Regions from separate parts of the Paenibacillus sp. FSL E2-0151 genome, predicted to be linked through region 1. Evidence: riboswitches for the same ligand, from Rfam matches in the RefSeq annotation. Region 1 holds a riboswitch; each other region holds the start of a gene.
The links. A riboswitch is a leader RNA that binds a small molecule or an ion and turns the genes downstream of it on or off. The one in region 1 is predicted to bind thiamine pyrophosphate.

Region 1 (8,152 bases):
TTGGAGGTACTAACTAACATGAAAACAAACATCTTTGTCCAAAAGGCCGTAACCGTCGGGTTGTGCGCTACACTAGGTTTTGGAGCTGTATTAATGACTAACGCACCTGTTGCACAGGCAGCAACTGCTTCTGTATCCACAGGTCAACAGATTGTTAACTATGGTAAACAATTTACTGGAACTCCATATAAATTTGGTGCTTCAACCTCAACAACCAAAGTTTTTGATTGCTCTTCTTTTATGAAATATATTTTCAAAAAGTATGGTGTAGATTTGCCGCGCACTTCCGTGAACCAATCCAAAGAAGGTAAAGCTGTGTCTAAAGCTAATCTCCGTGTCGGAGATCTGGTATTCTTCTCCAGCGGTAGCCGTTCTACCGGTTCCAATGTCACTCACGTAGGCGTTTATGCGGGAAATGGTAAGATTCTGCATACGTACGGATCTCCAGGCGTAACCCTCTCTGATCTGGACTCTGGTACTTGGAAGAGAACGTATGTTAAAGCTCGTCGTGTACTTTAGATTCACATCATAGCTAATGAGTAAGGACCGGGGGTATTATCCGGTCTTTTATTTTTACCCTCTTTTTGCCACACTTTAAACTGGTGATTCATGGAACTAACCTTCGTAATCTAATTTTTATCATGCAACATATAACCGATCCCACGCACAGTATGAATCAGTTTCACACTTCTTCCCTTATCCACCTTAACCCTCAGATGTTTGATATACACATCCACAACGTTGGTATCCATCGCATACTCATATCCCCATACTTCCCGCAAAATATCACTCCGGGTACATGCTTTATTCACATGCAGGGCCAGAAATTCCAGCAATTCGTACTCTTTTGGTGTTAATGTCAGGTATTCACCCGCACGATTTACCCGTCTTGAACGCAAATTCACTTTAAGATCATGTACTACAATTACTTCTTCGCCCTCTGGTGTTGCATTCGCAAAAACACGCAATAAGTTTCGTATTCTGGCAAGCATTACGGTCATGTGGATGGGTTCCTCCATCACGTCATTAGCTCCATAATCCAGCCATTCCACGATGAACTGAGGAGATGCATTTGAAGTAATAACCAGTAGAGGTATAACCTGACCTTTATCTAACCATCGTTTTAATTCTAATTTCTGATCCTTGCCACAATGTTTCGTCCCCTCTTCCCGGTCTACCAGGATGATCAGGTTAATATGCAACAACGAAGGCTCGACGGATTGGTTTAGTTCAGACCACTCCATTCGTTGCACTTCATACCCTTCGCTACATAAAACATCCTGAATAAGGCTGACCTGCTCTCCTGCTCCAATCAGCAAAATGGCTGTTTTCACTCTTTTTCACCCGGCCTGTCTCTATCCCCACCGCTCGCAGCAATGGTTGGTACAGATAGCATGCCGTAAAATGAAAAAGTCCATTCCCTCAAGGGAACAGACTTTGCTTCTTTCTTGCTTTAACCAAAGTAGCGATGGACAAGCGTACGTGCTTCAGCTGTGTCTTTTGTTCCGTGTACGAGGACACGTCCATCTTGGAAAATAACCATTCTATGGACTCCTGTTGTAAAAGAAACCAGAAACGGATTGGATTCCACTTTTCCTTCTTGAAGCCTGTTCAGGCGATCTGCTGTATGTTGAAGATCCAGATTCATGCGCCTTGCAGGTCGGATCTGAACGGTGTCCCTGCCACACAACACATCTGTTTTCTCCAGATTGGACGCAGAAAGATATGGATACGTTGCCGAAGTACCGCAGGAAGGACAGTCTTGCTTTTTCGCACCATCCACATTGATGGATATGTATTCGTTCCTCCACACGTCAAATGACAATAACTTACGTCTCAATGCATTTGCATTGCCACTAAGTAACTTCATCGCTTCTGCGGTCTGATTCGCCGTTACCATCTGTACGGCTTGAGGTATGATGCCAGACGTATCACAGGTATCTCCACCCAGAGGGACTTCACCCAGCAAACAATTTAAACATGGCGTATCTCCGGGCATAAACGTATAGGTAATACCATAACTACCTACGCATCCACCATAAATCCAGGGAATACCGTGCTTCTGTGCCATATCATTAATAAGTAGTCGGGTATCAAAGTTATCCGTTGCATCCATGATCAAGTCTGTATGCTGAACGAGTTCTTCCAACTCATCTACTCTGACGTCCAACACTTTCCCTTCCACATGAACCGTGGAATTAATGGCAGATAAACGTTTTTCCGCCGCCATTGCCTTCGGTATCCGCTCAAGCGCGTCCTGTTCTACATATAATTGCTGCCGCTGCAGGTTACTCCACTCCACATAATCACGATCCACAATCGTTAAGTGTCCGACTCCTGAACGAACTAACGTTTCTGCAATTCCTGTTCCGAGTGCGCCAGCGCCTACAATTAAAACTCTGCTGCCCTTTAATCTGGCCTGGCCTTCCTTGCCAAGTGGCGCGTACCGTTCCTGTCTGGAATAACGATCGGCCTGCTCGGAAGATGTTATTTGATCTGTCATGTATGAACCATTCCTTCCACCGGACTACTGGCTGCTGCATAACGCTTTACGGGAATCATGCCTGCCTCATATGCCAATCTACCCGCTTCTACCCCCAATCGCATCGCTTTAGCCATGCTCACTGGATCCCCTGATCCGGATACGGCTGTATTTAACAATACGCCATCGGCACCAAGTTCCATCGCATAAGCAGCATCTTTTGGGGAGCGTAATCCTGCATCTAAAATTACTGGAACAACGGCCTGCTCTATGATGATCTCAAGGTTATAGGGATTGATGATGCCTCTGCCCGCTCCGATGGGAGAAGCGCCAGGCATTACAGCATGTACACCAAGCAATTGTAGCCTTTTGGCCAGAATGACATCATCCGAAATATAAGGCAATACCGTGAAGCCCTTTTCAAGCAAAATTTCGCAAGCCTTGTACGTTTCAATCGGATCTGGGAGTAACGTAATTCCATCTCCGATGACTTCGACTTTTATCATATCACAAAGTCCTGAAGCCCGCGCAAGCTCGGCAATCCGCACCGCCTCTTCCGCAGTGGAAGCCCCCGCCGTATTCGGAAGAAGTGTGTATTTATCCAGATCCAACGTATCCAGGAAATGCTTCTGGTTACGTTCCTCCAGATTCAGACGACGAACAGCAAAGGTTAAAACTTCCGTTTCAGATGCTTCCACAGCCTGACTTTGCACTTCCAGATCCGAAAACTTGCCTGTTCCGAGCAACAATCTGGACTCAAACGTATATTTACCAATGTTCAACATCATCAACCGCCTCCTACAAAATGTACAATCTCGATTCGATCGCCTTCTCTTAATGCCGTCGTTTCATGATACTCGCGGGTTAAAATATGCTTATTCAGCTCTACAACTACAGTCTTGACTTGCAGATCAAAAGATTGAAGCAGTTTATCCACACGATTCAATCTGTCTTCAATTTCCATCCGTTGACCATTAACGATGATATTCACTGCACCACTCCCTTTCTGTTCAATCGCTCAGGGCTCATCGCCTCAATTCCGAGCTCTTCTGAGCTTTTGCCCGCGAGTAATTCAGCGATTAGTCTGCCTGTTATCGCACTGAGCAAAATACCGTTACGGTAATGTCCAAAGGCGGCAAACAGCCCGGGAACACTTTCGCAAGCACCTATATAAGGCAGACCATCCGGAGTTGCCGGCCTTACGCCTGCCCACGCTCGTATAAATTGTGCTTCCTTCATCCCAGGCACCCAGTGGGTAGCCGCTGTTAATAGCTTCTGAACACCCTGTACAGAAACGTTCAAATCCGTTCTGCCTGGCAGACTGGTTGCCCCGAGCCAAACCTCTCCATTGGCTTTGGGAACAATATAGATATCCTCTGCATACACCGTTCTGTCAGGTCTGTACCCTGCATGTTCATCTGAGAACTGAACGGCGGCTATTTCACCTTTTACCGACCACACAGGCAAGCTCAGATTCACATGTCTCATCAACTCTTCACTCTGTAATCCAGCCGCTATAATGACATGTTTGCATCTCATCTCACCGGTGGATGTGTTGATTCCCTGCACGCCGTGTTCGTTTGCTTGCACACGTATATCCTGTATGTCCTCCATAACCCGTGCTCCCAATGTTTGAGCCGATTCGGCGTATGCCTTCGTTAGATGGACTGGAAGAATCTCACTCTCGTAAGGTCTGTAGTAGGCTCCATACGTATCTCTGTTAAGCCATGATGCCTCCTGTTGCACAACGGAACGATCCCACCATACCTCATCAGCAGACAACGCAGACTTCCGATTGTCCTTATAACTACTTAATTCACTGTATGAACGAAAAGGAGTTAGGAATCCCTGGCGTTGCAGACCAACCTCTACCTTGCTGAGTGTAGCCATTAGCACCTGTTGCTCGATAAGTAACTGTTTACTCTGCCTGGCGAGCTTAGCCATCAAAGGATGAGCAAAATCCTCACTATCTGCCGCCAGCATTCCAGCCGCCGCACAAGAAGTGCCTCCCGCAATCGCCGAACGCTCCAGCAACAGCACATCCTGTCCACGGGAAGCAAGCTCATACGCAATGGCACAACCAACAACGCCTCCTCCTACAATAATCGTTTCTGCATGAATTTTATCCGGTCTATCAGTAACGATCTCTTTCATCCTCTCATCTCCTTGATTCAGCGCCTCAGACTTTCTGTAGCCACGATAGACTGCCTTAATAATGCAGCCGCCCGATCCGGGGAATCACTCGCCCATACATTCGAGATCACAGCGACTCCCTGTGCGCCTGCAGAGCGAATAGCGTGAATGTTCCCCGGTTCGATGCCCCCAATCGCCATGACAGGAATGGAGACAGCAGAGCACACTTCAGCCAGAGCATATAATCCTCTTGGTTCAAGATCAGGCTTACTGTTGGTTGAGTAGACATGCCCGAAGAAAAGGTAATCGGCTCCCCGTTCTTCAGCGATTTTTGCCTCATCGATTGAATGAACAGATACGCCCAAACGAAGTCGCTGCATATTGCTTATTACAGCAGGGTTATAGTTACGTATCGCATCTTGCCCCCAATGTACACCGCCATAGATGTCATTCTGTGGTGGCAGTTCTGAACCATTGATAACGATGCGACAAGATGGAACGCCAACGCTACGCAGACTTTCAGCCCAACCGATCTTGTCTTGCCACGAGAGTTGTTTCTCTCGTATATGGATGTAGTCCACCCATGGCCAAACGTCCTTTGCAGCTTTTACAAAAGATGCTTGATTCCCTACACCCGTAGATACAACATGCAATTCAAATGATTCGTGAACATGTTCATGAGAACTTACCGTACTGTTCATCCCCTTCCATGTGTGAATGCTATGAAAACACAAAAAAGCCACTCCCGTAGGGGAGTGGCTGCGTATTAATTATAGGACCAGATGACTGACTGATACATACAGTTCATTTCGTGCAATAAAGCTATAGACCTTATAGCCATAACGTTATACACGCAACTGCATGTTTCAATTCGTTAAGCAGACGGTTGAAATCCTTCCGAATTGCCGTTTGCTCACGTCATTCACTGAAACGCGCTCGCCACTTCCCTACGCTGGTATGATCCAGATCAGGTGCAAAGGGTCCGGAATCGCATTCTTCCATCTCAGCCACATCGTGCGGCCCCCCTAGTGTTCATATGAAGTTGTAGCCTATGTTACCATAGAAGGATTTTTTTGTCACCGTTCATTTCTATTAAGCGTTGCTTGAATTGTCTAGTTTTTCTCAGACCATTCTTCAACATTCCATGTTTTGGTAACCCAACCCTCGTAGAAATCAGGTTCATGAGATACCAGCAACACCGTTCCCTTGAATTCTTGCAAGGCACGCTGTAACTCAGCTTTAGCTGTGACATCCAAATGGTTCGTCGGCTCATCGAATAGAATCCAGTTGCTTTCACGCATCAAGAGTTTGCATAGACGAACCTTGGCTTGCTCTCCACCACTCAGCATGTTAAGCGGACGGGTAATGTGCTCATTTTTCAACCCGCAGCGAGCGAGATGACCCCGGACTTCATTTTGGGTCAAATGTGAAAACTCATTCCACACATCCTCAATCGGCGTGATATTCCCAGCACGAACTTCCTGCTCAAAATAGGCCGTTTCGAGATAATCTCCCAAGAAAGTCTTTCCACTGAGTGGAGATATTTTTCCCAGGATGGTTTTCAGCAGTGTTGATTTACCCACACCATTACAACCTACGATGGCAATCTTTTCACCACGTTCAATTGTCATTGTCATTTTAGGCAGCAAAGGATACGTATATCCAATTTCAAAATCAATGCCCTCAAAGACCGTTTTGCTGCTCGCGCGGGCATCCTTGAATTTGAACGTTGGTTTGGCCGCTTCATCTGGACGATCAATACGTTCAATTCTGTCCAGCTGTTTCTCCCGGCTCTTCGCTCGACCTGAAGTTGAAGCACGTGCCTTGTTACGCTGAATGAAATCTTCCTGCTTCTTGATGTACTCTTGCTGTTTCTCGTACGCATCAATATGCTGGGCTTTATTCATATCAGCCATCTCGAGGAACTTGTTATAGTTCGCTGCATATCTCGTTAATTTGGCAAATTCCAAATGATAAATGACATTTACGACTTCATTCATGAATTCCGTGTCATGGGAGATTAAAAGAAACGCATGAGGGTAGTCCTTCAGGTAACGTGACAACCATTCAATGTGTTCTACATCCAGATAGTTGGTCGGCTCATCCAGCAAAAGAGCTGTAGGTTTCTCAAGCAGAAGCTTGGCCAGAAGCACCTTGGTACGTTGTCCACCACTTAGAGCTGCGACATCCCGATCCAGACCAATTGCGGACAAACCAAGTCCATTGGCCATCTCTTCCACTTTTACGTCAATCAGATAAAAGTCGCCCTGTTCCAGTTGTTCCTGAATATCGCCCATCTCTTCCAGCAACTGCTCCAGCTTATCTGGATCTGCATCTGCCATCTGGTCCGTTATATTCATCATTTCTTTTTCTAATTCAAGCAACGGAAGGAATGCATCTTTAAGAACGTCACGAATGGTTTTGCCTGGGGTAAGCTTCGTGTGCTGATCCAGATATCCATAACGGACCTTAGGTGTCCATTCCACTTTTCCACTATCTTTAAGCAATTTACCGGTAAGGATGTTCATTAATGTGGATTTACCCACACCATTGGCACCAACAAGTCCTACACGCTCTCCGGCAAGTAAACGAAACGATACATTTTTAAATAACGTGCGATCTCCAAAATTGTGACTTACGTTCTCTACTGACAATAAACTCATAAGATGAGGTTGCTCCTATCTATTAGACATTACTTTTATTATTGTTCCGAAACCCTATTCTAGCACAGGTCCCGTCTTTTCTGAAAGTAATGTAAACAGTTCAGGAACCTCTTACATGATTTTGTCATACAGGCTACCCTAACGATTAGAGCATTTATATTCGAAATAGCCTTGTGCAGCTGCTTGTCTTGCGTCTGTAAACACCTCTTCAGCACGGTAACCATTACCACATGTGGAGGGATAGTAGTACTTGATACCCGTTAAAGGATCTACCCCACCTACGATGGCCGTTTTCTTCACAAGTCTGCCTCCACCGATCGCATAATTGTTGATCTTTTGGTCACCCACACCTATACCTTGGATAAAGGCCATAATCCCTGTATCATTAATGGAATTGTACCAATCTTCCTGCGCAATCAGGGGCATTGTAAATGTATAGGAAATACCGTTTTTTCTGGCAAACTCATTATGGCGGTTAATCACATCAGCCAGATCATCCTGCACCGTAGTCACAATCCGGCTTTGTCTAACTTGCTCAAATACGCTGGTATTCTGAAGTAAAGGAATCTGTGTGCTTGAAGCCAGTTCTTTTTGGAATCCCTCAATCCATCTCCCTGCGCTTGCGTCAAAAGCATATACGTAGTCATCCAGTGTAAAGTTGATACTGTTACCATTAGAATCTGAATATGTATAAGGTTTCTTGGGGCTCCACACTTGCCTGAAAGAATCTTCACGGCTACCCGTCATCTCTGTTTCTTTGGACAACATATAATAGCCATCATAATCCAGAATAACCACGGCAGGAATGTAATTAAACATGTTTCGAATAGCTGCGGGATCGTCTTGAATCCCTATATTCAAAGCCATCGTCTGC
Region 2 (8,152 bases), 3.0 Mb from region 1:
CGCCCTGCACACCAGTTGTATTTTGGGCAGCAATAGCGGTGATAACGGTCATGCCGTATACACCAAGTTCTTGGAATGTTTTCAGATCGGCCTGAATGCCTGCGCCGCCCCCGTTATCGGAGCCTGCAATGGTTAGCGCTTGAGCAATACTCATACTGCACCTCCACGGATCTGACGGATCTGTGCGCGTTCTGCCAAGAGGTCTGGTGTTACTTGTGCCAGTTGATTCAACAATTCAATCTGGAAGCTACCCGGCCCCTGATGAGCTGTCCGCTCTGCCGCCAGTTCAGCTGCTACACCATAAAACGCTAGCGCTTCAACAACACTGCCTAGAAGATCGGCTCCTGATTCCGCTATGGCTGTAAAAGCGCCAATCACTGAACTGAGCAGACAGCCAGCACCTGTGACCTGAGTGAGCAGGGCATGACCATTACTCGTGAGGAATGTGGATTGTCCATCAGTAATAATATCTTCTTTTCCGGTAATGACCACGACACAGCCAAGTTTATGCGCTGCCCGCTCCGCAATGCCGATTCGGTCGCCCTCACCTGATCCTGCGTCCACACCTTTAATACTCCAACTCTCACCGATGACATTAGCGACCTCTGCCACATTGCCGCGCAGTACCGTGAGACGAAGTTCACGAATGAGCATCTGCACGGTTTCCGTGCGATAGGTGGTTGCGCCAGCTCCAACCGGATCAAGCACCACAGGCACGTGATGCGCATTAGCCGATTGGCCTGCCAGACGGATTGCCTGAACGACTTTGTCATCGAGTGTACCGATGTTGAGTACCACGGCTCCTGACATCTTGGCGACATCAGCGACCTCTTCATGAGCATAGGCCATAAAAGGGGACGCACCGAGTGCAAGCAGACCATTGGCTGTGAAGGGAGCCACGACAAGGTTAGTGATATTGTGTACCAGCGGATTTTGCGTACGAACACGTTCCAGATAAGACATATAATTTCCTCCTTGTTTTGAAGTAACCCGATCGGCGGAAGTCCGATATCTGGAGTCACTCAACAGAATAATTGGATATGAGTTCCCTTGTTGAGTTGGGGCGCAGAGTCTAACAACAGCCAGATGCATTAATGCGGGAAAAGCAGAAACGTAAAATCTAAATCAATTTCATAACTCACTAAAATGGATTTTTGGAACTGGATATAGACAAATTGAATCATTCTGATCGATATCTAGCGAAACAGTAAAAAACGAAACGATACAAAATACAGAAAGTGAACCCAGGGTATTTCTCCAAACTCAGGCAAGCAATACTGTGATGGATGTTAGCATCCAACCAGTGTCTTGAAGTCCAGGCTGGTCGATACCCAACTGATTGGGGCACGATCGATCGGGGCACGACTGGTCAGACGATGTTTCTAAAGAACACAGGACGTCTTATTTGGCTGTCAGGTCCTCCTTTTGAAATGTAAGGAACATCAGACACGTTATTCCCAGAATCTCCTGACCAAAACGCTGCAAACAGCTATTTATTCTGATATAACATGTTTCAGGTTCTTTAGATTTCTGCAACCGCTCCAAATCCCTGAATAGGACGCCTCAGATTCGTTAGCGGTCGTAGCATGCTCTGTTTCGATCAAGTTAAGGAGCGTTTCAGCTCCCAGTAGGCTTGAAGATAAGCGCTAATTACATTACCAAATACATATCAACAAGCCACCCAAACGCATATCAATCTGCCCAGATGCACATCAAGCCACTTAGGATTGTTATAAATTCTGATCCTCCGATGCTTGCTTCAGGCCAATTCCATTTCGCAAAACTTCATGCATTCGATCCTACGTTTTGCTAACTTTGCTTTTAATCACATTGCTTTCATTCCCTTTATGTTCAATCACTTTTCCTTTATTCGCGTTGCTCTCCTTTATTTACTCTCCTTGCAGAGTAATAAAAGTATCCTCGGCTTTCACCGATTCAGGAATCAAATCCTGTTCAACGAGCCATGTACGTACATTTTCCCACGATTCCATTTCCTGCCGACCAAATGGTTGGCCTTCTTCATTCATGAGTGGTAGCAGAATTGCCAGGCTTTTGGTTTCGATCTCCGGGTCAAGCGGTGATGTTTCATTCTCATGAGCGAGCAGAATACTCAAGGCTTCTTCTGGATGCTCAGTCACATATTTCTGTCCTTCCTGGACCGCTTTGACGAACCGGGTAAGTTGGTCTTTTTTTGCTTCAATGCCAGCTTCACTTGCAGTCAGGACCAATTCATAATAATCAGGCACACCATAATCGACGGGGTTAATCGATTTCATGGCATGTCCTTCTTTCTCCAAAATCAATTGTTCATGGTTAATAAAACCACCCATAATCGCATCCGCTTGTCCGGAAGCCAGCGAAGGAATCAGATCGAACCCAACGTCGACCAGATTTATGTTGTCGGGATTGCCGCCATCCTTACTGATCATCGTGCGTACCATCGCTTCGTACAGAGGAATGGAGGAATAACCAACAGTCTTTTCTTCAAGATCTTTGGGTGAACTTACGTTGCCATTCGCTTCGGTCAACAGATGCACAAGCGGGTGCCGAACAACAGCAGCAATGGAACGTACAGGAATGTTCTCGCCACGCGCGAGCAAGATTTGGGGCTGGTAACTTAGGGCCAGATCAATTTTTCCGGCAGCAACAAGTTTGAGCGAATCATTGGTATCCGCAGGCATCTGAATATCGAGATCCAGACCTTGGTCTGCAAAGTATCCTTTTTCCTGAGCCACATAGATGAAGGAGTGTACTGCATTCGGGTACCAGTCGAGCATGATAGACAGTTTATCTTTGGCGTCTGATGCAGGTTCGGTTGCAGACGGATCTGTTTGCTGTGTATTGGTTGCCGAATCTGTTGTTGGCGTATTTTGGCTATTGTCTGTGGTGCTGCATCCGCTAACGATCAGCAAAAGGCTAATGAGTATGATGGGAAGCAGGGAGTATATACCTTTGTTATTCATAAATGAAGTTCCTCATTTCATCGTTTTGATTTGTAGAAAATGGGCAACAGCATGTTAACGATAATGTGACAATGAACTGATTGAAGATGTTGCTGAAATTGTGCATAAGATATGTTTTGTTTTGAAGATTGTAACTACTGTATTTACATCTAATTTCTGTCTAAGTATTATCCAACCTTTCTTTTGCCTCCATGACGATGACGCCGTATGCTAAACCGTTTCTCCAGCCAGGTAATCAGTACAAACAAAACGATCCCAAGCAGGGATAACAGCAAAATGGCGGCAAACATCGCATCCGTGTTCATGTTGCTGGACATACGACGGCTGAAGTACCCTAGACCTTTGCTACCACCGAGCCATTCGCCAATCGTTGCCCCAACCACGCAGTACACCACAGACATCTTTAGCCCCGAGAAAAAAGAGGGAAGTGCCAGCGGAACCTGGAGTTTGCAAAAAATATCCCACTTGCTGGCGCCCATGGTGAGCAACAGTTCACGCTGCTCTGGATCGCCTTGGCGGAGTCCATCGTAGGTACTGACCACAATGGGGAAGAATGCGATTAAAAATACCACGGCGACTTTGCTCCACAACGTGTAACCAAACCACAGGATAAATACGGGGGACAAGGCAATCAACGGTATGGTCTGACTGATCACGATGAAGGGATACAATGCCCTTTCAATCGATCGGTTCATATGCATGCCTGTTGCCAGCGTAATTCCAGTCACTATGGACAAGACAAAACCAACAACAACCTCCATAAAGGTAGCAGGCAGATGGATGGTCAACAGCAGACGGCGATGCTCAACCAGTGAGCTTACGATGGCCGTGGGTGCAGGAATGATGAAGGAGGGCACCCATCCCATACGCACAATCACTTCCCAGATCGCCAGTAATAAGAACATGAGCATAATGAACAGACCATATTGGGAAAACGACCTCGAGAGCCACTTTAAACACCACGTCCAGACGCTAACCTCAGCTCTATCGTGCATGCAATTGTTCCTCCAGTTGTTGCCTCATCTGCACGAGAGCCGGTTCGTAGATCATGTCCGAATGCCTTGGGCGTGGTAAAGGAACCGTCATCTCCTGCAACTGCTGACCTTGCCCTCCTGGAGTTAACAGAATGATACGGTCACTTAACAGCAGGGCTTCTTCGATGTCATGTGTAATGAACATCACGGTTTGGCCAAAGCTCTCCCACAGCTCCAGCAACCAGCGATGCATTTCTCGTTTGGTTAATGCGTCGAGTGCACCGAAGGGTTCATCCAGCAACATGAGCTGCCCGCCTGTAAGCAAGGTACGAAGCAATGCCACCCGCTGCCGCATGCCGCCGGATAACTCATCCGGATAGGAATGTTCATAACCGGACAAGCCGAACCTTGCCAATCCTGCGATGATATCGGCTCGTAGTTTGTCCTTATCCTGTCGGCCTGGTGCAAGCTCGGCAGGTAGCATGCAGTTCTCCATGACGGTACGCCAGGATAACAGCAGATCTTTCTGCGGCATATAGGCGACTCGTCCGAGCCGTTGTCCTTGCGGGACATCAGCTATATCGATGGTGCCAACGGTTGGTTCATGCAAGCCTGCGAGCAGCTTGAAGAGCGTGCTTTTACCTGATCCGCTGGAGCCGATGAGCGAGACAAATTCTCCTTGTTGAACCTGAAGCGACACATTGGAGAGCACAGGGGAACCCTTTTTTTCGGGAAAAGCAAAGCTTACGTTGTGAATGGTTACATGGTTATCCATCTGATCCTCACCCCCTTGATGTCAGACTACTGCAATAACAACGGCATCCTATACTCTGCAAAAGGAACAAAAAAGACCCACCCATTTCCGGAGAAATGAGTGGGTCTGTAAGTTAAATCCGCAATTTATCTTCACATACATGAAAAAATTCCGCTTACTAAAAGGCCGCTCCACTTCCCTCCGCTGGTATGATCCAGATCAGGTTCAAAGGGTCCGAATAGTCATATTCGTCTCAGCCGCAAGGCTCCCCTAGTGCAAAAGTTCAAGATATGCAGTTGTGTGTTCAGCATATATCAATCGAACATGAACTGTAAAGAGGCAGCATGATAGAATTCTTGAGATGAACTTGGAGTCATACCCGAACAACTGAACAATTTACCTGGGCTCCCTAACCCGATATAATAGTGGTGGCGCATATTGGCCGGATCACAAATGCAGGTGGGATTGTTCTCCCTCCTAGGCAGAATGGGGACCCGAGTTGAAAACGTTCAAAAAAGTATATATTGAGATCACGAGTATCTGCAATCTGGCATGCAGCTTCTGTCCGCAGACACAGCGTGCCAAAGGATTCATTGACCCTGAAGTCTTCAACAATATACTGGATCAAGTTAAACCACACACCAATCATATTTACTTACATGTCAAAGGTGAACCCTTGTTGCATCCCAAAATAGATCTGTTGCTCGATTCCGCACATGAGAAGGGACTCAAGGTGAACATTACAACGAATGGTACACTGCTGCCCAAGACTCAGCATAAATTGCTTGGCAAACCGGCGCTGCGGCAGATGAATTTCTCCCTGCACAGCTTCGATGGGCATGAAGGTTCAACAGATCGTGACGGGTATCTGCGTCATATTTTGTCCTTTGTACACGAGGCCGTTAAGCACAATGTCATCATTTCATTCCGGTTGTGGAATCTGACACAGGATAACTTCACAAATGCTCAGATGAATCGAAATCGGGAGACCCTTGAAGTATTGGAACGTGAGTTTAATCTGGACTTCCGCATTGAGGAAAAAGTAGTTCCAGGCAGCGGGGTCAAAATTGCCCCGAATGTATACCTGAATCAGGACCATGAGTTCCAGTGGCCAAGTCTGGATGCACCTGAAGATGACGGTAAAGGCTTTTGCCATGCACTTCGCGGTCAGGCAGCTGTGCTTGTAGATGGAACGGTGGTTCCATGCTGTCTCGATGGCGAGGGTGTGATTAACCTTGGTAATGTGCACGAGAAGTCATTCTCGGAGATTATTGAGGGTGAGCGAGCGAACAATCTGGTATATGGCTTCTCCAAACGCGAAGCTGTAGAAGAGTTGTGTAGAAAGTGCGGTTATCGTCAGAGATTTGGAGCCTGATATCTTATATCAGCAAGCCAGAAGCCATTCAAGATCACACATTTGGAGACAAATGCAGTGGTCTTTCTTTGTTATCGGGGATTAAGTGAGGGGTATATACGTTACAAATGAGCATACCAGAGGTTGATATGAGCATATTGCTTGAGAGACCTAGCATGCAAAAAATGCCGATATGACAGGGATTGTACGATGTCATGATATATCTGATCTAATGATTATTCTAGTTACCTCCCTTATTTGGTAAGATTAGGTTGTAGATCGGACAGAGGTGCACCTCTGAAGATCTTCCAGTACAAGCCCAGGCTGTACACTACCAAAAAACGAGAGAATAAGGGAGGAATAAAGTTATGAAAAAAATGTTGACGTTGTTACTGTCCGCTGGTTTGGTTGCTTCTATATTTGGTGCAGTTCCGGCTGCGGCTGCGCCTACGGTTGTAAATTCAACCATTGTGGTTCCAAAGGGCACGACCTATGACGGCCAAGGTAAAACATTTGTAGCCAATCCTTCCACACTGGGCGACGGATCTCAAGCAGAAAATCAGAAGCCAGTCTTCCGTCTGGAGGCAGGGGCCACGCTCAAAAACGTAAACATTGGATCACCAGCTGCTGATGGTGTTCACTGTTATGGCAACTGTAATATATCGAATGTGGTCTGGCAGGACGTGGGCGAGGATGCACTGACATTGAAGTCTGCCGGAACGGTTAACATTACCGGTGGGGCAGCGTATAAGGCTTATGATAAAGTGTTCCAGATGAATGCAGCTGGAACAATTAACATCAAAAATTTCCGTGCAGATGATATTGGCAAACTGGTTCGCCAAAATGGTGGAACTTCCTTTGCAGTTAACATGACGCTGGATAACTCCAACATTTCCAATGTGAAAGATTCGATTATGCGTACAGACAGCAGCACATCACAAGGGAAAATTACGAATACCCGTTATTCCAAAGTGCCAACCCTATTCAAGGGATTTGCTTCAGGTAAGACCAGTCAATCCGGCAATACGCAATATTAAACAGGAGATTGAATCGCTGGAGTTGGTAAAAGTTAAGCTCCACTTGTGATTTGAAGTTAAAATATAACGCCAAAAAGAGCGTCCCAAGGTCATTGCCACAATGACTTTGAGGGCGCTCTTTGTAATGCAGATGTGATAATTTCTGCTGAGCAATGTCTTATAGAGGATGCTCAGACTATTTCTCTCCCGGAACTTCAACGATGACTTTGCCTTTCTCGGGGACAACAGAACCGGTATCAATAGAGCCCAATTTGTTCATGATCTCGTAAGAGGTTTCTTCAAGCATGCGAGAGTACTTGAATGATACGAGTGTTTGACCTGTTACGGAAGGACGAGTCCCTGCTTCAGCAACGGCTTTGTTTTTAATAAAGAACAGGTCACCGATGGTTCCGGCATTTTTGCTGATGTTAGCCTGCCATTGTAACAGTGCACTTCCATTTTTAAGGATATAATAACTGATCAGATCGTTATCCTCAACAACGAAAAAACGATCTTTTTTACCTTGCTCAAAGATGTATTCAATGGATGAATCCACCGGACCCAAAGGATTGCGAATGTCCAGACGTGCTTGTCCCAGTTCAGAGAAGCGTGGCAGATGCAGTGCGGCTTCACGCGTCACAGTCAGATCGGAACTGTTATATTCTTTTACAATCGTAGCATCGGTAGTGTAAATATAGGCTTCCTTGGCCTTCTGGTTCCACTGCACCTTGGCACCAAAAGCTTCACCGATGGCACGGAGCGGAAGCATCGCTTTACCATTCACCAGAATCGGCGCTGAGGATAATGTCGCATTCTGACCGTTTTTCTTCATTGTTTTGCTGTTAGGTGTAAGGACATACTTATCGCTGCCTGTGCTAATGCTGATCTCTTTTGTTTTGTTATTGTAACCAAACGTATAGTTGCCGAGGAATTGAAGCTCCGTCAATGCCACGTACGTAATACCCTGCCGTATGACAACATCATATTGAGCTTGAACATTGTTAATATAAGCTGTCGGTTTAGGTTTAGTTGCTGCGGCTTCCGCCACAGTGGATGAGAGTAAGGCAGGTGCCGTGCCTGCGGTGAGTATC
Region 3 (8,152 bases), 3.3 Mb from region 1:
AAACGACTGTACAGTTCTCAGGCATGTTTCTATAATGGTTTAAATATCTAAAAGATCCATGACATATACGAACTGTAAAAGGGGACTTAGCACATGATCACCATTGGTTGTTTTCACGCTCATTATTCCAACATCGCCTTAATTGAAGAGACGCTTGCTCCTTATGAAGTTGAATTGGTCCATTACGTCGATCCAGGTCTGGACCGTCTTAAACATGACGCTGACTTTTCCGAGGTTGTCGTTCGCGAGAAGGTAGCCCAGACGCTCCAATGGATCGCTGAGTGTCATGCCGATGCCATTCTGGTCACGTGTACCCTGTTTGCGACAGTACTGGAGCAGGAAGCCACACAGGTCCCTGTGCCTGTGATCGGCATAGATGATCCGTTATTGCAGGAGATGCGGCGAGTAGCAGGAGATTACATAATCGCATTCACCAACCCGGCAACCATTGAAGGAACGATGGCGCGGGTGAATCAGACATTACAGCAAGAGGATGAGAATGGGCAACTACACGTTGCCAAGACATCTCAGACGGAAGCGGTGTGCATCCCTGGGACATTTGAGTTGATTATGCGTGGAGATCAGCAAGGGTATCTCGAAGCGGTACGAGAAGGCTTACAGCAGATTGCTGAGCAGTACCCGGGTAAAGCGGTAGTGGCGGCCCAACTGTCTATGGCTCCCGCTGCTGCACAGGTTACAATAGATCGCGGTGTTCCAATCCATAGCCCGCTGGCATTGCTTGCGGTGTATTTGGAGAAGAATTTGGGCCTGGCTCGACAGTAGAGGCTGATTTGGAGTGAAGTATTACAATCACTAAAAACATGTGAAAACTACTATATTGACTCCTTTTGCAAAATAAAAATGCTCTCGAACAAGAGCATTTCAAATGGTATAATCACTTTGTACAGCCAATTTGTGGTGGGAAATAGGCTTGCCTCCAGTGGGAGGTGATCCTATGAACTTCTCTTTTAACGACGTAATCGTGTTCGCGATGTTAATTATTGCGCTCCTGACATACATCGATCGTAAAAAGAAGTGACCCGCCACAGGTTGACGGCCTGACGGGTCACTTCATCTGAACTTGCTGCACTCGGAGGAATACCCACCGCAAATGCTGTGCAGGAGTAGCCATTGGCCTGGCTACTCTTATTGGTGTTTACTTACATTCATTTTATTAAACATCTGCTAGACAATCAACCATAATGCTGATAAAAAGTATCAGGACGCTGATCAATAAGATGAAGAAGACGACATGATAGCAGTATTCTCACCTTCAAACGATGTCAGATTGCCCAGCTTTCGCTGTACCGGCGCCTAGGAACGTGTCCGATATTCCTCGGCCTTTTCCTGCATCCCGGCAGCTACAGCCTCATTCTCGGATAATCCTTTATCAGCGGCAAAGGCACGAATGTCCTGCGTGATGCGCATGCTACAGAACTTTGGTCCGCACATGGAGCAGAAATGAGCTTCTTTGGCCCCTTCTGCCGGCAGTGTCTCATCATGGTAGGACAGCGCACGTTCCGGGTCCAGCGACAGGTTGAACTGGTCACGCCAGCGGAATTCGAAGCGCGCTTTGGACAATGCATCATCGCGGCGCTGGGCACGTGGATGGCCTTTTGCCAGATCGGCGGCATGAGCTGCGATCTTGTAGGCGATAACCCCTTCCCGCACATCATCCTTGTTGGGCAGGCCCAAATGTTCTTTTGGCGTAACATAACAGAGCATGGACGTGCCGAACCAACCAATCATGGCTGCCCCAATGGCGGATGTGATGTGATCATATCCTGGCGCAATGTCGGTCGTTAGCGGCCCAAGTGTGTAGAACGGTGCTTCTTTACAGATCTCCATCTGCAAGTCCACATTCTCTTTGATCTTGTGCATCGGCACATGCCCCGGACCTTCGATCATCACCTGCACATCATGCTTCCATGCGATCTGCGTCAGTTCCCCGAGCGTGGCCAGTTCCGCCATCTGAGCTTCGTCATTGGCATCGTAGATACTGCCTGGACGAAGTCCATCTCCCAGCGAAAACGCCACATCATACCTTTTCATAATCTCGCAGATTTCTTCAAAATGGGTGTACAAAAAATTCTCTTGATGATGCGCCAGACACCATGCTGCCATAATGGAACCGCCCCGAGACACAATGCCTGTCATTCGCTTGGCGGTCATCGGGATATAACGCAGCAGTACACCTGCATGAATCGTAAAGTAGTCCACGCCCTGCTCTGCCTGCTCTATGAGTGTGTCACGGTACAACTCCCAAGTCAGCGCTTCCGCTTCGCCATTCACCTTCTCCAGCGCCTGATACAGCGGTACCGTACCAATCGGCACAGGTGAATTACGGATGATCCATTCCCGGGTGGTATGAATGTTTTTGCCTGTGGACAGATCCATCACCGTATCCGATCCCCATCGTACCGCCCAAGTCATCTTCTCGACCTCTTCCTCAATGGAGGAAGATACGGCAGAGTTACCTATGTTGGCATTGATCTTCACATGAAAATGACGACCGATCAACATCGGCTCACTCTCCGGGTGATTGATGTTGGATGGCAGAATGGCCCGTCCACTTGCCAATTCCTGCCTCACAAATTCCGGTTCCACGCCTTCACGAATGGCGGCGAATTCCATCTCTGCCGTAATGACTCCCTGTCTCGCGTAGTGCATCTGAGTCACACAGCGTCCTGTCTGTGCTCGCAGCGGTTTGCCTCGTAATCCGGGGTACTCTTCAGCGCCAGCTCTCTTCCCTCCGGGCTTCAGTCCGTTATCCTCCGGTTTAACTGTACGGCCTTGGTAAGCTTCGACATCGCCACGCTCTGTGATCCAGCGAGTGCGCAGGGCTGGCAGACCTGCACGGATATCCGCATGAAATTCGGGATCGGTCATGGGGCCGCTCGTATCGTAGACACGCAGCGGTTCGTTATGCTCCACCCCTTGGGGAGTATTCGTGTCATGAAGGGCTATCTCACGCTCCGGTACAGCAATGTCCGGCCGTGAGCCCTGAATGTAGACTTTGCGGCTACCGGGAAAGGGCTGAACCCGTCCGGCCGCTCCTGTTTCTTTTTCCACCTGCTGATCGTTATGTCCCTGTTCCGTCGCTTGTTGTCCCGTTTGATTTCCTGTACTCATGTTCGCTTGTCTCCTCCTCAGTGTTCGTCGCTTGTTTGGTTGGTTTCATCGTTAGCTCGCTTACGTACCTGTCCCAAATCATGCGCAATGCAGAGAAGAAAGAGCGATCCTACACCAGACCAGGGGAGACACTTTTCATGTACAGTTAACAACAGACGGAGGCTGCCACAGATCATCGATCTATAAGACTTCCCTCCTCATCCAAGCCCACTTCCGCAGGTTATCGAAAAAGAGGCCCATAAAATCCGCGCTATATCGCCCGTTCCCTGTATATAAAAAAGCCGGTCCCCGAAGGAACCGACTTTTATGTCCATCACCAATAATGCACCTTTATGCAGCTCCTTAACGGAGCCCTACAAGGGTCACATCATGTGGTGGTTGTGGTCATATCGCCGATTACTTCCCTACGCTGGTATGATCCAGATCAGGTGCAAAGGGTCCGGAATCTCATGCGATTCCGTCTCAGTCCGGACAATTCGGACTCCCCCAGTAACGTTAATAAGTTGCGGCTTACATAAGCCGCCGTTCATATTCAATGAAGCTGGCCCCGTTGAGCCGTCCATTACAGAGTAGCGCAACCGGAACATAAAAACAACCTTTATATTCCAAATGATCAAACTCTATTGGAGAAAAAACTTACCTCAACATCAGGATAACATGAGCCCCATTTGCGTAGCAGCATCCTTCAACACAGGTGCGTATTCATGCAATGTCTCCTGCGAAAGTCGGCTGACAGGTCCTGAGACCGAGAGGGCAGCTGCAATATTGCCTCTGCGATCCATAATCGGTACAGATACCGCGGCAGCTCCCGGCTCACGTTCCTCGTAACTTGTGGCATATCCGTTATCCCGGATATCTCCCATCTGCGCTAAATACACCGCGGGATCAATAAACACCGGCCATTCCGGCCCGTTCATCAGTTCTTCACGATCCTCGTCCGTGGCAAACGCCATCAGGACTTTGCTGGAAGCCCCCACAGACAGCGGGAGTCTAACACCAACGGGAGCAACTCGGCGGATCGCCTGATCACTTTGCACAGCCTGAATCCGAATCCGTTCACTGCCGTCACGCAGGTACAGACTCACGGTCTCCCCCAATCGATCTCTCAGTCGCTCCATCGCAGGCAGCAGCAGAATAGCGGGATCATCACTGCGGGACATATGAGCTGACAGCTCCCAGATTCGGATGCCAAGTCGGTACTTCTCTGTTGCTGCATCGCGGATCACGAACCCTCGATCCTCCAGCGTAGCCATCAAACGGTGCACTGTACTTTTGTGCAGGCCAATCTGGCTGGCAATTTCGGTGAGTCCCAGATCACTGCGTGTGGTAAAACATAATAATATATCCAGCGCCCGTTCCACAGCCCGGACGGTTAACTTGCGATCTTCCATGGCATAATGCCCTCCTCATGTTTCATCACATGAAACTTGGTTACATAAATTATATGAGAAACGGTCTCATCTGTAAACCAAAAAGAGCCAAAATCAAAATAGGCCAACGTGTAAATTTTTCCTTTTTATAAGACTTAATCCCCTGTAATTTACACACTAAGGTAATGTTACCCATATATCTTAAGAACTATATAACAATTGCGTAACAAATGCCCTCAATCAATTGACTTTGACTATATTGGAACATACGATAAAGATATATTACATTAAGATATCGCTCTGAAGCAGGCTCTGAAATCGACGCAATTCTCTTTACATGTCGTTGTTATCTTCAACTGAACTTCAAAGGAGGGGCATTCATGTATCAATCATCCCAGAGCGAAGCCCCGCTGCAAACAAAAGTGTCCGATCTGCCCTCTTCCCTATCACCGAGGCTGATTCGGTTCAAACATATTATCGTAGCGTTGCTGCTCTCCGTTGTATTTTTTCTACTGTTTTGTTTTATTGCACTGCATGGTTATATCGCATGGGTATTATCCAATCCAACGGTAGCGCCAGTCTTCTCCAATCCGATGCAAGCCAAGAACATGAAGTATGAAGATATCACGTTCCCGGCAGCAGATGGCAGCCGGACGATGCAGGGATGGTATATACCTGCTGACAATGCTGCAAGCAAAACGATTATTTTCAGTCACGGCTATGGTGCCAATCGTGAAGAAACATGGGTACCCATGTATGACCTGGCACACTATGCCCATCAACTTGGGTTTAACGTGGTCATGTTCGATTATGGCTTCGCCTCACAGGTGAACAAAGCTGTAGCCACAGGTGGCAAAGCTGAGTCACAGCAATTGCTCGGTGCGATCCAGTTCGCCAAGCAGCGCGGTGCGCAGGAACTGGTTGTCTGGGGTTTCTCCATGGGTGCCGGTACGGCGCTTCAAACCGGACTGATTACGCAGGAAGTAGATGCGATGATTCTGGACAGTGCGTTCCTGCTGGAGCCAGATACGCTGTACCACAATATTCACAACCAGATCGATCTCCCGCGTCAGCCTACACTGGAGATCATGAAACTGTTGTTCCCTGTTCTGAATGGTACCGGATTACAACAGATTCCATACCAGGAAGTGAAAAAGGAAGATTATCCGTTCCCGATTTTCTTCATCCATGGTACAGAGGACGAGAAGGCGCCTTATCCAATTGCGGAGCAACTCGCCGCCAACCAGACCAATCCGTACTCCGATGTATGGATTGTCCAGGATGCGCATCATGAGTTGATCTTCCGGGAGCATCCAAAGGAATATCTGCGCCGTGTCTCAACTTTCCTCAGTAATGTAACGAAAACAAGCAGTGACGATGTGCAGAACACGAATAATGGACAATAACCAAATTTCAATCATTGGATTTTTTCCAGAGCCCTCAGGGGCTCTTTTTTTTTGCACTCATAGGACAACAAGCTCGGAGAATATACTCTTGGGACGCATGAACAGATGGTCTGAACGCATAGATCATTTGTCGGATTAGGTTACCTATATGAACTATTTATGCATTTTTGAATTTCTCTAAAGGAGGTCTCGCGTATATGAACTGGTATGGATATGGTCACCTGCTGCCTCTGCGGACATTGGAGGAAATCCGTTTCTGGAAAGAACAGGAGAAAGAACATACACTCGTCATTCGTGCCCTGGTTCCTGATCTGGAGCCCCCATACGTCAAGCTACTGGAGGAATGGGAGGCTATCTTTGCAAACAGTGAGCGAGTAGCCAATCAGCTTTTAAAACAACTATTGCCCGCAACCCATCCACCTGCTCCCTACATGGTTCGTTGTATCGATCAACTTGTGTTGGCAGCTCGGCAGCAATCGAGAGAGTTCATCAAACAGCTGTATGTTCTTCTGGAGCAAAGTGCTGCTGTGCAAGTTGTTCCGCTTGCCAAAGTACTCATTCTGCATTTTATCCGCGAGTCGGAGTATTTTCTGGGCGTATTGGATACGCTTGGCCAACCTGGCATCTTGCGTGAAACGGATTCGGAACCGTCACTTTTTCTGGAAAATGCTCTGCATACGTCAGGGCCAGGAAGCATCCATCGCCAAGCTTCAGAAGCCCCAACTTCTCCAGAGGGAAATGTAAATGCACCTGCCGGTTCAGCTCATATCCAATCCGCAACCATTCAACCACCTTCTACCGGAACAACACAAGCCACACCCAGCTCTACAGCACCTCCTGTAAAAGAAAAGCCGGTTCCCATTGGAGGACACACACTGCCGCCTCTCCCCTATGCGTACAATGCGCTGGAGCCACATATTGATGAGCTGACGATGCGTATCCATCATGACAAACACCATCAATCTTATGTGGACGGACTAAATGTAGCAGAGAAGAAGCTGGCGGAATCGCGAAAAAAGAATAACTTTGAACTCATCAAACATTGGGAACGTGAACTTGCCTTCAACGGGGCAGGCCACTACCTGCATACGATCTTCTGGACAATTATGAATCCTGCTGGCGGCGGCAAACCTTCCGGTATGCTCGCAGAGCAGATCAAGCGAGATTTCGGGAGTTATGAAGCGTTTAAGAATCAATTCACAGAAGCCGCGAACAAGGTGGAAGGCAGTGGCTGGGCGATGCTTGTCTGGAGCCCGAGAGCACATCGTTTGGAGATTTTGCAGGCGGAAAAACACCAGAACCTGTCCCAGTCCGATATCGTACCACTCCTGCCACTGGATGTGTGGGAACATGCCTACTATCTGAAACATCAGAATGAACGCAAAAAGTATATCGAGGATTGGTGGAACGTTGTCTACTGGCCCGCTGTGGCCGAGCGTTACGAAACGGCACGCAAGTTGTTGTGGCCGCCTTATTAAGCTTGAGCTTAGATGGATTAGAGAAAAAAGAGATATCTCCAGCCGAATGACTGAAAGATATCTCTTTTGGTGTAGACAAAAAAGCAAGCCTCCGGTAAAAAGAGACTTGCTTGTATTTTGAGAGACTTCCTATTTCTAAATGTTCACTTAAGAAGCACAGCCCTCGCACGCCACATAGTTGTCGCCAACCTGTTTGCTAATGGAGATCAGATCGCCAAGCTTGATATCAGACTCATCTGTAAACTCCAGATCGGCTATACGTGCAACGATCAGTGCAGCAGCCTCTTCCTTGCTTGTTGCCATTTGGCTGAACTCGGATTTTTCGCCTGTTGATACAACCTCATATAAATACGTATATCTCAATGTGTCCATCCTAACACTCTCCTTCCGAAATCACATCATATCATCTCTATTAACCAATTCCAAGCCCTAGTAAAAAGTGTTAATCGTAGCGCAGCTTCATCTGCTCAGCTGTCAGGCGTACTTCTTCAGAGCCAACGCTAAGCACCCTGCTGGTCTCCGCAAGTGGATAGCGATCTCGCAGTGTCCGAACCAAAGCCGCAGTATATGCCGCAGCCGAAGGTACACCTGCCAATTCTTTCAGACTTGCCATCGTGCCAGGCTGAACATCGGGATATCCTTCACTCGCCCCGCCTGCTGCATGCTGATAGAATTGTCGCACATCTGCTGCCAATTGATCACCCTGACCGTCCACGATGATAAAAGCCGTAATGATATACGCCTTTGCCTGCCTGCGCTGGGCAAT
Region 4 (8,152 bases), 350 kb from region 1:
TTAAGAGGAGGAATTGTATGAAACGGTTAGGCCAATGGAATATAACGGCCTTGGTTCTTGTGCTGGTACTCGCCATGCTTCCATTTACGAATGTCTCACATGCAGCCAAAGCAGTTACGGAAGTGGAGGGAGGTCATTTGAGCACAAACTTTGAAGACGGTACACTTCAGGGATGGACTCCACGTGTCGGTAGCGAAAGGCTGACAGTGACACAGCAGGAAGCACACGAAGGTCAGTCCAGCATGCTGGTCGCCAACCGTGAGCGTTCCTATCATGGACCGATGTTATCCATGAAGGATCTGCTTAAGCGTAACCAAGAGTACGAAATTGCGGCATATGTAAGACTTACTCAGGAGCCCACCACGGATCAAACACTACAGCTCACCACATATAAAAAAACAACTTCCGAAAGCTGGAACCCAATCGGTAGCGTGAAAATTGCCAAAACAGAATGGAATACATGGCACAAGATCACCGGAAAATTTCAGTATAGCGATGATCCCACTGAATTGAATTTGTTCATCGAAACACCCTACATCTCTGAAGATAGCGTAGATACGTTATCGTTCTATGTGGATGATGTATCATTTACTCTGGCCGAGCAACTGGAGATTGAAGAAGGTATTCTGTCTCTGAAGGACCTGTATCAAGATGATTTCCCCATTGGTGCAGCGGTGTATCGCTGGCAGTTGGAAGGCGCATACGGACAACTGCTCACAAAGCACTTTAACAGCTTGACCGCAACCTATGAGATGAAACCGAAGTACATGTCTCCTTCCGAAGGTGTTTATGAGTTCGAGGCAGCCGATCAATATGTTCAGTTCGCCGAGGAGCATGGTATGGGCGTACGCGCACATGCGTTGTTGTGGCATATTGATGCAGCAGAGTGGATGTTCAAGGATCCTCAGGGTAACCCTGCGAGTCGAGAATTACTACTTGCCCGGATTCAGGATTACGTTGAAACCGTCATGACCCGATACAAAGGTAAGATCTATGCCTGGGATGTGGTAAACGAGGCGATTGCGGATAGCAATGGTGATGCCAACGGTTTACGTAAAAGTCCCTTTTATGAACTAATTGGTCCGGATTATATTGAGAAAACCTATGAATTCGCTCGTGCAGCCGATCCGAATGCCAAATTATATTACAACGAATACTTCACGGAAATCCCTGAGAAAAGAGAGCATATGTATCAGTTGGTCAAACGACTGAAAGAGAAAGGGCTCATCGATGGTGTGGGTTTGCAATCCCACTATAACCTGGAATCCCCGCCCATCAAGGAAATTGAAAAAACGATCAGCATGTTCGCCGAACTTGGATTGGATATTCAGATCACGGAACTGGATGTGGATAGCGGAATTCCATTTGGTGAAGAGATGTCCGATGAAGTTGCAGTAAAGCAGGCGTATCGATATAAGGAACTGTTGGATTTGTACAAAAAACACAAAGACCACATTTCTTCAGTTACCTTATGGGGACTCCAAGATGAGAAGTCTTACAACAACCAGGCTATGCTGTTTGATTCAGCCCTTAAGGCCAAAAAAGCATACTGGGGACTTGTGGATGAATCCAGCTTGCCTGTGTTGACACAGAGAGCCGTCTCACTTTCGGGTAAACCGGATATCAAAAAACAGTCACAAGATCCGCTCTGGAACAAAGCGGTGTCTACTCCACTGAAGGGTGACTCTGCGGGATCAGCCAGTTTCCGCACCTTATGGGATCATAGTAACCTGTATATCCTCGTGGATGTTCAGGATGCGAAGGCAGATGTGAATGACAAAGTAGATATCTTTGTTGATCTCAATAATGGCAAGACCACTTCATATGAAGTAGATGACCGACATGTAATCATTAAGCGGTCGGGCAAAGCTGAGGGCGTGGAGAAGCGTTCATATCGTGTACGCGAGACCAAAGCCGGATATCAGGTTGAATTGTCCATTCCGTGGGGTGGTATCCAAGTCGGATCAGAATATGAAGCCGGATTGGATATCCGTGTGACTGATGGCGGTTCAAGTGGGACACAACCTTATAATCCACTGTACTGGAATGATCGAACACAATCTCAGGAACAGGATACAAGCAAATACGGCGTGATTCAGCTTGCCCCTATGCCCAAATCTGCACAAGCTGTACAAGGGATTGTTCAGATTGATGGGAAGAAAGACACATCATGGAATAAGGCTGCACCGATTGAAGTAAACCGGTTGAACCAAAGCGAAGGTGCAGAGGCAGTGGCTCGCGCAATGTGGTCAGGTGAATATCTATACCTGCTGATCGACGTCACTGATCCAAACATCATCACAGATAGCATCAACCCATGGGATCAGGATTCGGTTGAGATTTTCCTGGACGAGAATCACCAGCGCACACCGTATTTTCAATATGATGATGCCCAGTTCAGAATCAGTGCAGACAATGTAGGAACCTTTGCAGGGGGTGCCTCACCTGGACGCCTTGTAAGTGCTGTGAAGAAAACAAATAAAGGATATCTCGTAGAAGCCCGAATCCAGTTACATTCACTGACGCCCAAAACAGGAAATGTTCTCGGTTTCGAGCTTCAAATTAACGACAACCAGGGCGGAGGTAAGCAGAGCGTAGCCAAGTGGAATGATACGACCAATGAGAGCTGGAGAAACACTTCCCAGTACGGAATACTCACTTTTGTCGGAAAGAACAAACTCGGACATTAAACCATCGGCAGTAGTTGCAAGAATAGAAAACATCATAACAGTGGCTAAAACTCAACCATTGTTGTGATGGTTTTCATCGTTTACATACGTCACCAAAGGTGATGAGGGGCGATACAATCTGCCTTGACTATATTTAACAGCCCTTGATATACTAAATGGATGTTATTTTTTCTTTTATGGGAATAAGAAAGTAATCAACTACATACAACCGTTTGCGAGGGAGCCTTAACCGGCTGAGAGGGTGTTAAACCGACCTTACCTGACTTGGATAATGCCAACGTAGGGATGCAACGATGAAACACTGTACTTGGGTAGCTCATGCGAACCCCCTTGTTTTAGTGTATTTGTCTGCGAAACATCCTATGGATGTTTCGTTTTTTTGTTTTTAATACGTACATTATGAATTGGAGGAACACATGTTGACTATTTCAGAGAGACTATATCAGGCAGCACAGCCCGTGTGGAAGGAATGTCTCGAGCATCCCTTTGTTAAAGGAATCGGAGATGGTTCCTTACCGGTTGAACAATTTCGTTATTATTTGCTGCAAGACTACTTGTACCTGTTCGATTATGCCCGTGTATTTGCACTAGGTATCGTCAAGTCGCACGACCCCAAATTGATGCAGTTTTTTAGTAAAAACGTAGATAACATCCTGAATGGTGAAATGAAAATTCATCGTTCTTATATGGAGCGATTAGGAATTACAGAGGATCATGTGTTCCAGGTAAAACCTGCACTGAAAAATGCAGCCTATACTAACTATATGCTCTCTATTTCCCATGCGGGTGGCATAGCAGAAGTACTTGTATCCATTCTGGCCTGCTCATGGAGCTATGCGGAGATTGGTCAAGTCCTTGCTCAAAAGCCAGGTGCAGCTGATCATCCTTTTTATGGAGAGTGGATCACAGGATATGCTTCCTCTGAATACAACAGCAACAATCAATCCCTAGTGACGTTAACGGATAAGCTATTAGAAGGCTGTAGCGAGGGAACGTACCAACGGATGGAAGATATTTTCGTGATGTGCAGTCGCTTTGAGCTTGATTTTTGGGAGATGTCATGGAGGTTGGAGCCTTGAGTTCACTAATAGTTAATTCAATTAGCGAGCAGCGTCCATAAACAGTCTCAGGATGAAAAATAAGTAGATTTAAGTAAAGGAACGCTTGTATATGCGTGTTTCGTGACGATGCCAAAAAAAGGGCGGAGTGTATCCGCCTTTTTTATTGTTGAAATTCTTGACACAGGAACATTTTGTTCACTGAAGTCTCTAGCTAAAATCAAAAAGGGTGTCAGGACGGAATGTTCATAGCAGTCTGAATATTTTTCAGATCGAGCTGAATTTGCTCTGCAATATGGTAAGGGTGGTATAAGCCATGCTGCACCATGTAATTTGATATCTTTTCATGAGAGTCTATGGCTTCATCGAGCTGTTTCATCAAAATTTGTTTGATTTCGGGGGTGGCACATTCGGTCACAGCCATGGCGTAGTTTCTGACACCGCTCTTGGCGTTCATCAAAAAATCCATTGCGATCACGTCATCGGTCAGCGTATTAAGACCAGTCATGTGTTCTAATATTGGGTTCATTTTTTTATCTCCTATACAGTCGCTTTAGACAGCACTCCACCGAGCTCCTGAAGCTGCTGTTGTGATAATGTCGCATCTTGTTGCAAAATTTGCTTGAGCTCCGGGTCGGTTACCAGAGCTTGCATGGTCTTGGATTTTGTCATGCAAACCGTCTTGAACGCAGCTATTTCATGCACCTCGAGCATCTCATGCAAAGCGTATGTGGAATCCATTCAGATTGTCCTCCCATGTATCAATTCATATTTAAGGCTTTAAGATGACTTTAATGCAATCGTCCGTTTTTGTATCGAACACTTCATAGCCCCGCTTGGCCTCGCTGAGCGGAATGACGTGCGTAACAATGTCCCCAGGGTCCACTTTGCCAGACGTAACCAACTCGTACATGTATGGCATGTAGTGAATGACCGGAGCTTGTCCGGAACGGATATTCACGTTTCGCTGCATGATGTCACCGAGCGGGAATCCGTTATAACGTCCGCCGTATACACCAGTGACTTGAATGGTGCCACCTTTGCGGACAGCCTGAGATGCAATGATAAATGCACTCATGGTGCCGCCTTGCAGTTTCATACCGCTGGCTAGAAATTCAAGATCGCTCATCTTGCCGTCCATTCCTACCGCATCAATCACGACATCGGCGCCGCCTTTGGTCATTTCCTTGAGAGTGTTCCCAATATTCTTATCCTGTTCGAAGTTTACGATTTCCACATTGTTTGTTCGCTTTGCATGCTTTAAGCGGTAATCGACATAGTCGACGGCTATGACCCGCTTAGCTCCTTTCAGCCAGCAGAACTTCTGGGCCAGGAGTCCGACCGGACCGCAGCCGAGCACGATGACTGTATCACCATTCTTAACGCCGGCGTTATCTACGCTCCAGAATGCCGTCGTCATGGCATCGGCGATCAAGCTTAGCTTTTCGTCCGGTTGTTCGCAGTTTTCAGGGATCTTAAAGTGGGTAAAATTGGCAAATGGGACCCGTAAATATTCGGCTTGCCCGCCGGGATATCCGCCGGTCGTTCCGGAGTAGCCGAAATATGCGCCCATATCCCCGTGTTCGTTTGAATTGTCACATTGGCTTTCCAGCTGATTTTTGCAAAAAAAGCATTCTCCGCATGCGATGTTAAACGGAATGATCACACGGTCACCTTTTTTTACCTTGGTCACGCCAGGACCTACTTCTTCTACGATCCCCATCGGCTCATGCCCGATGACATAGTTTTCCTGAAGGTTAGGGATCATCCCGTGAATAAGATGAAGGTCAGAACCGCAAATGGCGGTACTGGTGATCTTTACGATCATATCGTCCGGTTTCACAATCTTCGCATCCGGCACCTCTTTGACCACGACATTTTTAACCCCTTGATACGTTACCGCCTTCATGCTTTATGTCCTCCAATATGTTCATCTGGGGTCCGATCAAACATCCCTTTACGTGACGTATCACCCGGGAACAGATTCATCTGCCCGATCATCACCGTATTTTTCGCCGAAAGCTGATCGAGTTGGTACTGTTCGTTCAACTCATAAGGATGAAACCATTTTTTGCGCATCATGAGCTCCGAGATTTCTTGGTGCATTGCAATCCCCTGCTTAAGATGAGTATGCAGCAGGGCTCTTACATCCGGTGAAGCCGTTTCCGTCAGGGCGATGGACAAATTACGTACACCCTCCTTGGCACGAAGAAGGAAGTCCATGGCAAAAGTCATATCTGCCATTTCCGGCATATTCAATGAATTAATCGGATCTAAATAATCGGTATTCATCTGAGTTCCCCTTAATGTGTTATAGGTGTCGGATTATTTGGAACGGGTGCTTGGAAAGGAGCTCTTGCGTAGATTGCTTGCAGCTCAGCGATCTGTTGTATGGATTGAGTTACGTCTTTCTGCATTAAGGCTTTTAGCTCTTGGTCAAAGACCAGGCCTTGCATAAGTTTCGACTTAGCGATGCAGAGCGTTTTGAAGTTTAACGCTTCATGCAGTTCCATCGATTCGTGCGGCGCTAGCGTTGGATTAGCCATTCAGAAATGATCCCCTCCTTTTTCATCAAGATTAGATTTTCCAATGCATCGGATCTTATACTAATATGGATCACCGGAGAGGTAAGATCCGAATATTCCCATACAGTCGCAGGGATATAAACAAAATCTCAATCCCATACTTATTTCTGTTTAAATGAATGATCTTACTCATGGAAGGAGGAGTCACGGTGCCCAATAAAAACAAAATTGATCTAGCAACCGAAAACGCAAGAAAACCAGCAGAAGATGCACTTAACTCGAGTGGTAGTAATACGCTGGAGCAGCATGCATCTAACGCGGTTTCTGAGGTGCAGACGGCTTTAAATCAGGCAATAAGCTCGTTAAGTGAATCTAATGTGGCAACAAATTCACAAGCGTTGGAGATTGCCAGGCAGCAATTGACCCGAGCAGAGGAATTTTTAGATCAAGCGATAACTTCAGCCAATGCATTAGGTTTACCGGACCAACAATAAAACCTTTTTGGTACTGATAAGCTTGGCAAAGTTTTGCGTTGACGATCGGAGGAAGCATTTTTCCTAGAGCACATATAGTTAACGTCAACATGCTTCGGCTTACGCCGAAGTTTTTTTGTATTTTTAAATGTATCGGACAATTTCAAAATCGAGGTAAAAAAAGAATGATTAAGGGCCAGGCATTAGAAAAAGTCTTGAACATAATTATAGGTAATATCTATTCAACTATGTTGAGGAGGACATCATACAGCCTATGTTACCTATGGAAGAATATTTTGGTAAGTTAGAACTCGTTCATTCCTTTTACGGGGCTATGCCTACAGGCGTTAGTGTATCCGAGACCGGGCGTACCTTTATTTGCTTTCCAAAATGGGGAGATGACGTTAGATTTACGGTAGCGGAAATTGTTGATGGTCAGATGCAACCTTATCCTAATGAAGAAACGAATTTGATCAACCCATTGAATATCGTTATGTCCTTCATCAGTGTCCAAAGTGTTGTTGCAGATGGAAGGGGAACCCTGTGGGTACTTGACACGGCTGCACCAAACTTTTCAGAGCCTATTAAAGGCGGCGCAAAATTAGTCGCGGTAGATTTAGAAACAAATACAATTAGAAAAGTATATACATTTGCAGATGATGTAGTCTTGCCGACAACGTATCTAAATGATGTCCGATTTGACTTTCGTGTAGGAAAAGCAGGTTTCGCATATATAACGGATTCTTCTTCCAATGGTCCAGGCGCTATTATCGTCGTAAATTTAGAAAACGGAAATGCGTATAGACGGTTGCATGGAGCAAGCTCGACCTCACCCGATCCATATTTTGTGCCAAAAGTGGAAGGTAAAATTTTGATGAATCGAAACGCGGATGGTTCGACATCTCCGTTTCGATTGGCCTCTGATGGTATAGCCATTTCCCCTGATGGAAAAATGTTATTCTATTGTCCATTAACCAGTCGCCAGCTATACTCGATCTCAACAGAATCGTTAAGAGACAGAACGATACCGGATTTTAAGTTAAGTGATCTTGTGCAGTATTGGGGAGAGAAGGGCGCATCTGATGGGATGATCACGGACGCTAAAGGAAACGTTTATGCTGGAGATTATGAAAACGATAGTATTCGAAAGATATTGCCGAATGGAATCATGGAAACCATCGCCCATGATCCCCGAATTTTATGGCCAGATACGTTTTCTATTGGTCCGGATCAATACTTATATGTGATTGTGAACCAATTACATAGGCAGGCGAGATTTCATTATGGAAGAGACCTGCGACAAAAACCGTACATTTTACTACGTTTGAAAATTGATGAATTACCTGCTCCTACCTTTTGATATACATCCCACTTTTCAAAGCAGATTTTAATAGCAGATTATTCAG

Region 2: another riboswitch for thiamine pyrophosphate. It lies ahead of MHI55_RS04995 (ABC transporter ATP-binding protein); the one in region 1 lies ahead of MHI55_RS18285 (thiamine phosphate synthase).
Region 3: another riboswitch for thiamine pyrophosphate. It lies ahead of thiC (phosphomethylpyrimidine synthase ThiC); the one in region 1 lies ahead of MHI55_RS18285 (thiamine phosphate synthase).
Region 4: another riboswitch for thiamine pyrophosphate. It lies ahead of tenA (thiaminase II); the one in region 1 lies ahead of MHI55_RS18285 (thiamine phosphate synthase).

What each region holds. Positions count from the first base shown of each region.
Region 1 is NZ_CP150308.1:4,046,102-4,054,253, forward strand. It holds gene MHI55_RS18255 (C40 family peptidase) at 19-519, shown strand; gene MHI55_RS18260 (response regulator transcription factor) at 630-1,334, opposite strand; gene MHI55_RS18265 (ThiF family adenylyltransferase) at 1,454-2,503, opposite strand; gene MHI55_RS18270 (thiazole synthase) at 2,500-3,267, opposite strand; gene thiS (sulfur carrier protein ThiS) at 3,270-3,473, opposite strand; gene thiO (glycine oxidase ThiO) at 3,470-4,636, opposite strand; gene MHI55_RS18285 (thiamine phosphate synthase) at 4,654-5,316, opposite strand; TPP riboswitch at 5,543-5,652, opposite strand; gene MHI55_RS18290 (ABC-F family ATP-binding cassette domain-containing protein) at 5,728-7,278, opposite strand; gene MHI55_RS18295 (hypothetical protein) at 7,417-8,152, opposite strand, start outside.
Region 2 is NZ_CP150308.1:1,075,015-1,083,166, forward strand. It holds gene thiD (bifunctional hydroxymethylpyrimidine kinase/phosphomethylpyrimidine kinase) at 1-154, opposite strand, end outside; gene thiM (hydroxyethylthiazole kinase) at 151-963, opposite strand; gene MHI55_RS04985 (ABC transporter substrate-binding protein) at 1,890-2,963, opposite strand; gene MHI55_RS04990 (ABC transporter permease) at 3,131-3,868, opposite strand; gene MHI55_RS04995 (ABC transporter ATP-binding protein) at 3,948-4,712, opposite strand; TPP riboswitch at 4,871-4,973, opposite strand; gene MHI55_RS05000 (radical SAM/SPASM domain-containing protein) at 5,191-6,066, shown strand; gene MHI55_RS05005 (pectate lyase) at 6,414-7,082, shown strand; gene MHI55_RS05010 (copper amine oxidase N-terminal domain-containing protein) at 7,258-8,152, opposite strand, start outside.
Region 3 is NZ_CP150308.1:793,796-801,947, reverse strand. It holds gene MHI55_RS03835 (hypothetical protein) at 94-783, shown strand; gene thiC (phosphomethylpyrimidine synthase ThiC) at 1,315-3,132, opposite strand; TPP riboswitch at 3,517-3,630, opposite strand; gene MHI55_RS03825 (IclR family transcriptional regulator) at 3,780-4,523, opposite strand; gene MHI55_RS03820 (alpha/beta hydrolase) at 4,883-5,908, shown strand; gene MHI55_RS03815 (Fe-Mn family superoxide dismutase) at 6,106-7,386, shown strand; gene MHI55_RS03810 (hypothetical protein) at 7,534-7,758, opposite strand; gene MHI55_RS03805 (lipoate--protein ligase family protein) at 7,829-8,152, opposite strand, start outside.
Region 4 is NZ_CP150308.1:3,701,051-3,709,202, forward strand. It holds gene MHI55_RS16705 (endo-1,4-beta-xylanase) at 18-2,690, shown strand; TPP riboswitch at 2,897-2,994, shown strand; gene tenA (thiaminase II) at 3,107-3,769, shown strand; gene MHI55_RS16715 (spore coat protein) at 3,981-4,277, opposite strand; gene MHI55_RS16720 (hypothetical protein) at 4,289-4,489, opposite strand; gene MHI55_RS16725 (zinc-dependent alcohol dehydrogenase) at 4,521-5,657, opposite strand; gene MHI55_RS16730 (spore coat protein) at 5,654-6,040, opposite strand; gene MHI55_RS16735 (spore gernimation protein GerQ) at 6,052-6,294, opposite strand; gene MHI55_RS16740 (hypothetical protein) at 6,483-6,767, shown strand; gene MHI55_RS16745 (L-dopachrome tautomerase-related protein) at 7,021-8,106, shown strand.